Linked DNA regions of Bdellovibrio bacteriovorus. The protein of the gene in region 2 binds, or shares a complex with, the protein of the main gene of each other region. Links are inferred from orthologs where the notes say so. Each region holds a gene or a part of one and is shown on either strand. Other genes may lie near its edges. The genes, in order: metK and groL.

Region 1 (3,131 bases), on a different replicon or contig from region 2:
CGGCACGTTTTTGGAATAATATGAACACACCTGATTCTCATCACTATTGGGAGAGTATTCTTTTTTCTGCGACCACGGTCACGGACGATAAAATGACTCTCCTTTATAAATACCGCCTCTTACTTTTGATCACCCTGATCACGGGCTTGTTGATGTGGACGTATTCGTTCATTTCGATTTTCTTCGTTCAAGGTAAAACTTTGGGTATGATCGGCGTGACGTGTTCCACGATCCATTTACTTTCTCCGGTGGTATATAGACTGACCAAATCGATGACGGTCGCGGCCTACAACATGGTGATCGCCGGCATGATCTTCCAATTTTCCTTTTCGTTTTATACCGGCGGATTTTATTCTCCGACTCTTATTTGGTTTGCGATTCTTCCGCTGATCGTGGGTCTTCTGACCAATAAAATTCATGCGGCCGTTTGGACCCTGATCTGCGCGGCGGCCTACGTAACCATGTTTTTCCTTGAAGAGGCGGGCTGGGTGCCAGAGTCTTCTCTTTCAGAGCTAGGGCGTACGTTAGCTCAGTTCATGATTGGTTTGGGTCTCATTGGTTTGGTCGGCGGTTTCACCTTATTCTTCTTAGAGCTGAGCTATTTTTATTACCACAAACCCAAGGGTTCTTGACCCCTTTTGAGTCGTTTGGTAGGTTGGCCGTTCGCTAAATGCGAAGGGCATTTAGGATGGTTTGAGGTTATACTTTTCAAGGCCTCAAGCCGAGCTCATTAACACCTTTCTCTAATGAGGAAACGAAAGCAGTGAAAAACTACCTTTTTACGAGCGAATCCGTATCTGAGGGGCATCCCGACAAAATGGCAGACCAAATTTCCGATGGCATCTTGGATGCGATCTTGGCTCAAGATCCCAAGGGCCGTGTTGCCTGCGAAACTTTGCTAACAACGGGTTTGGTTGTTGTTGGTGGCGAAATCACAACATCAGCGAAAGTGAACTTCTCTGAAGTCGCTCGTGACGTTGTAAAACGCATTGGTTATGACCATTCTGACAAAGGTTTCGACTATAAAACTTGCGGCGTGATGATCGCCGTGGGTCAGCAATCTCCCGATATCGCTGTCGGCGTGAAAGAGACTTTGTCTGACGATCAAGGTGCGGGCGACCAAGGCTTGATGTTCGGTTATGCCGTGAATGAAACTCCGGAATTGATGCCTCTTTCTATCGCAATGTCTCACAAACTTGTGAAAGACCTTGCGCAACTTCGTAAAGACGGTCGTGTGGACTGGTTGCGCCCGGATGCAAAATCCCAAGTGACTGTGCAATACGAAAACGGCATTGCAAAACGCATTGATGCTGTTGTTATTTCCACTCAACACTCTGACAGCGTTTCTAACGCCACAATCAAAGAATTTATCACTGAAGAGTTGATCAAAAAATCCATCCCAGGAAACTGGATTGATGCGAAAACAAAATTCTTCATCAATCCAACCGGCCGTTTCGTAACGGGTGGCCCTATGGGTGATGCGGGTCTAACAGGTCGTAAGATCATCGTTGATACTTACGGCGGCCATGGTGCCCACGGTGGTGGAGCGTTCTCTGGTAAAGATCCTTCGAAGGTAGACCGTTCTGCGGCTTACGCATCACGTCATATTGCTAAAAACATCGTGGGTGCGGGCTTGGCTGACAGATGTTTGGTTCAAGTGGCGTACGCAATCGGCGTGGCAGAACCTGTGAGCATTACTGTGAACGATTACGGAACAAGCAAAGTTGGACCGGAAGTGCTTGAAAAAGCCGTTCGTCAGGTTTTCGATCTTCGCCCGGCAAGAATTACGAAAGAATTGGATCTATTACGTCCAATCTACAGTAAAACAGCAGCTTACGGCCATTTTGGTCGTAATGAAGAAGGTTTCACTTGGGAAAAACTCAACAAAGTGGACCAATTGAAAGACGCTGTTAGCACGCTAAAGTAAGCCCTAGCGAAATCCCGGCAAAATAAAGCGGGAAGCGGAAAAAAAGCTTAATCATTGCGCCGAGTTGTCTCTAGCAACTCGGCGCTTCTTTTATATAATGGGCGCACGAAAAAAAGAGGCTCAATGGATCCTAAGTTTATACGAAATTTCTCTATCATTGCTCATATCGACCACGGTAAATCAACGTTGGCGGATGGACTTCTTACTGCCACCGGGGCGCTTTCTGATCGAGAAAAAAAGGATCAGTTTCTAGACAACATGGAGCTAGAACGTGAACGTGGTATCACGATCAAAGCACAAACTGTCTGCCTTGATTTTAAATCTAAAGATGGCAACACCTATCAAATCAACTTAATCGATACACCGGGGCACGTGGACTTCTCTTACGAAGTGTCGCGTTCTTTAGCGGCGTGTGAAGGTGCCATTCTTGTTGTCGATGCGGCTCAAGGGGTGGAAGCACAAACTTTAGCCAACGTATACTTAGCTCTAGAAAATAATCTAGAGATCATTCCTGTTCTTAATAAAATCGATCTTCCTTCTGCAGATCCAGAGGGTGTGGCAAAACAAATCGAAGACACTGTGGGCTTGGACTGCACGGGTATCATCCACGCTTCCGCGAAAGAAAAAATCGGTATCACCGATATTCTTGAAGCTATCGTTGAAAAAGTTCCGCCACCGAAAGCAGATCGCTCGCTCACTCCGCGCGCTTTGATTTTTGACTCTTGGTTTGATGCTTACCAGGGCGTGGTCGTTCTGGTTCGTGTTATGGATGGAGCGATCAAAAAGGGCGACAAGATCAAGTTCATGGCCACAGACCGTGATTACGAAGTTTTGCGCATGGGTAAATACAAACCATTCCCTGCAATGCAAGATACTTTAGAAGCGGGCGAAGTGGGTTTCATTATCTGCGGTATCAAAGATATCCGTGACGTTCAAGTGGGTGACACTGTGACGTCGGCAAAGCATCCAGCGACAGAGCCTTTAGCGGGCTTCCAAAGAATCAAACCGATGGTTTTTGCCGGTATCTTCCCGGTGGTTGCTTCAGAATACGAAAACTTGAAGGATGCCTTAGATAAACTTTGCCTGAATGACTCCTCATTGACGTTTGAAATCGAAAAATCGGCGGCGTTGGGCTTTGGCTATCGTTGTGGTTTCTTGGGTCTTCTTCATATGGAGATCGTGCAAGAGCGTTTGGAGCGTGAGT
Region 2 (3,266 bases):
GCAGCAGCAACCTAGCACCAAATATTTTGGTACGCGGTGAAATCTGGCTGAACCCCCAATGGTACGTAGGCGTCCTATTACGCCAATCCGTATTTTCAATCGACAACGACCTAGCCGGATCCTCCCCCGGAAGCTTGAACATGTCGATGGGCCAATACGGCGTTAACTTCGGTTACAACTTCCTATTAACAAACGATTTCTTCGGCCCAAAACTACAAATCGCCGGCGGTTACACGAACACAAACTTCAGCGTCGACGACAGCACCCCAACAGCCTTCACCACAATGAAATACGGCGGCTTCGCCCTAAGCGTAGCCGGCCAATTCCCATTATCCGAAGAACTCCCCATAGACATAGGCGGCAAACTAGATTTCTATCTAAACCCATCCCTAAGCGAAAACAAAACCAGCGGAGCTTCCTCCGACAACAAGATCAACAGCTTCAGCTTCTTCGTAGACTATAAACTAAAAACCCGCTTCAAAATCAGAGGAGAACTCCTCCTAGAAAACTACACATCCGACTTCACCGGCACCGGCCAAAGAACCGACCCAGCCACAAGCACCAGCCACAAAATGACAACCCTAATGGCCGGCGTACAATACCTATTCTAAAAAAGAAGGTGCAAAGCACCTTCCCAAAAAAACACACCGATGTAAGGCCCGAACATCAAACTTAATAAAAGGCAGGAATCACTCCTGCCTTTTATTTTTTGAAGCATGTGATGATTATAGCGAAGATTTTCTTAGATTCCCTATTTGGGTGTTTACCCGAAGGCTCGGGCCTTTGCCGGCGCCACGACGGCGCGAACCGCACGAAGTGCGGCGGCAACTGAGCCCGGATGGCGTGCCCGACCGAAGCGGTAAATACCCGAATAGGGAATCTAAGAAAATCCCCCGCTCGAAGCCAGTTCCAGAAAGCCAAAAAAAAAAGCCCAGGAATAATCCCAGGCTTTTCGAAAAGAACAAAGATGTTCGGCAAGCCGATTACATCATATCGCCCATGCCACCCATACCGCCCATACCAGGAGCACCAGCAGGCATTGGAGCATCTTTCTTAGGAGCTTCAGCGATCATTGTTTCAGTAGTAAGCATCAAAGAAGCTACAGAAGCAGCGTTAGTCAATGCACAACGAACAACTTTAACTGGATCGATAACACCGTCTTTGATTAGGTCAGTGTATTCGTCAGAGTAAGCGTTGAATCCCCAAGTAGCAGATTTATTTTGAAGGATACGATCCAAAACGATCGCGCCATCAAGACCTGCGTTTGCAGAGATTTGACGAATTGGCTCTTCACAAGCACGTTTGATGATCATCGCACCGAAAGACTCTTCTTCAGAGAATTTAGTTTTATCAACTTTTTGAGAAGCGCGAAGCAAAGCAGTACCACCACCAGCTACGATACCTTCTTCAACAGCTGCGCGAGTCGCGTTCAAAGCGTCTTCTACGCGGTGTTTTTTCTCTTTCATCTCTACTTCAGAAGGAGCACCAACGTGGATAACAGCTACGCCGCCAGCCAATTTAGCCAAACGCTCTTTCAATTTTTCTTTATCGTAGTCAGATGAAGTTTCGTCGATTTGAGATTTGATTGTAGCAACACGAGCTTGGATGTCGGCTTTTTTACCAGAACCATCGATGATAGTTGTGTTGTCTTTGTCTACAACGATACGTTTCGCGATACCTAGGTCAGCTACAGTAGCTTGCTCTAGTTTGCGACCGATATCTTCAGAGATCACTTTCGCGCCAGTCAAGATAGCGATGTCTTCAAGCATAGCTTTACGACGGTCACCGAAGCCTGGAGCTTTAACCGCAGCAATGTGAAGAGTGCCACGAAGTTTGTTCACAACTAGAGTTGCAAGTGCTTCGCCTTCAACGTCTTCAGCGATGATCAACAATTGACGACCTTGCTTAGCAACGCCTTCAAGGATACCGATCATATCTTTCATTGAAGAGATTTTTTTGTCGTAAACAAGAACGTAAGCGTTCTCAAGAACTGCTTCCATTCTTTCTGCATTAGTTACGAAGTATGGTGAAAGGTAACCACGGTCGAATTGCATACCTTCTACAACTGTTACTTCTGTTTTCGCAGTTTTAGATTCTTCGATAGTGATAACGCCTTCTTTGCCAACTTTGTCCATAGCGTCTGCAAGCATTTGACCGATTTCTTTATCGTTATTTGCAGAGATAGATCCAACTTGAGCAACTTCGTTAGAACCTTTTACAGGTTTCGCCATTGATTTCAACTCGTCGATAACAGTTGCTACCGCTTTGTCGATACCACGTTTGATTGACATTGGGTTGTGACCTGCAGAAACAAGTTTAGCACCTTCGCGATAGATAGCTTGTGCTAGAACAGTTGCAGTCGTTGTACCGTCACCGGCTTCATCATTGGTTTTAGAAGCAACTTCTTTAACCATTTGAGCGCCCATGTTTTCGAATTTGTTTTCCAATTCGATTTCTTTGGCAACAGTGACACCGTCTTTAGTGATAAGAGGAGAACCGAAAGATTTGTCGATAACTACGTTACGACCTTTTGGTCCCAAAGTTACTTTTACTGCGTTCGCAAGAGTGTTCACACCTTTCAAGATGTGTGCGCGAGCGTCTTCTGAGAATGTTAATACTTTAGACATGGTTTACTCCGTTTTTTATTTAATTGAATTAGTTGAATACGCCTAAGATGTCTTCTTCGCGCATCATTAGGTATTCGTCGCCCTCAAGTTTCAACTCTGTGCCTGCGTATTTTCCGAAAAGCACTTTGTCGCCAACTTTCACTTCAAGAGGAAGTACTTTTCCGTCTTCAGTGATACGGCCTTTGCCAGTAGCGATGATTTCGCCACGTTGTGGTTTTTCTTTTGCTGTATCTGGGATGAAAAGTCCGCCAGCGGTTTTTTCTTCTTCCGCCATTCTGCGAACTAGAATTCTGTCATGAAGTGGACGAACGCCAATTTCGTTCTTAGCCATAGTAATTGCCTCCGTGTTTAAATCACGAAGGTAATATGAATCGGCTGGGATAGGAGTCAAGGTCGGGTGCCCAATTTTTCTCATGACACGCCGATTAATTTCAGAAATTTCAGGAACTTATAATATCAGAAAATTATTTCGGTTCTTTAGCTACGTTATTAGCGCTGACAGGCAGATCTGAGGCATGGGCCCCAAAGACGGAGTTTGCATAAGCCGTCATAAGTTCAGCCACTTCTTCAGGGCTTAATTTGCCAGCAACCTCATTAAAGGCTGCCTTTTTGTCCTGAACTTTTGTGAGGTAACCTACA

What was found.
Region 1: the proteins of groL (region 2) and metK are in contact, whole or in part, in a cryo-EM structure (PDB 8P4O), measured with the Escherichia coli proteins. The link is inferred for Bdellovibrio bacteriovorus from one-to-one orthologs.

What each region holds. Positions count from the first base shown.
Region 1 is NZ_LUKF01000014.1:282,684-285,814, forward strand. The notes cover bases 42-2,845. They hold metK (methionine adenosyltransferase), read left to right. Parts: upstream 42-763; coding sequence 764-1,927; downstream 1,928-2,845. Other genes in these bases: AZI85_RS09445 (hypothetical protein), read left to right, coding at 42-632; lepA (translation elongation factor 4), read left to right, coding at 2,051-2,845. Also shown: more of AZI85_RS09445, read left to right, coding at 21-41; more of lepA, read left to right, coding at 2,846-3,131. UniProt on the Escherichia coli protein: Catalyzes the formation of S-adenosylmethionine (AdoMet) from methionine and ATP.
Region 2 is NZ_LUKF01000019.1:281,089-284,354, forward strand. What follows is about bases 306-3,244. They hold groL (chaperonin GroEL), read right to left. Parts: upstream 2,628-3,244; coding sequence 984-2,627; downstream 306-983. Other genes in these bases: AZI85_RS16040 (outer membrane protein), read left to right, coding at 306-611; groES (co-chaperone GroES), read right to left, coding at 2,656-2,943; AZI85_RS16055 (hypothetical protein), read right to left, coding at 3,092-3,244. In the rest of the region: more of AZI85_RS16040, read left to right, coding at 1-305; more of AZI85_RS16055, read right to left, coding at 3,245-3,266.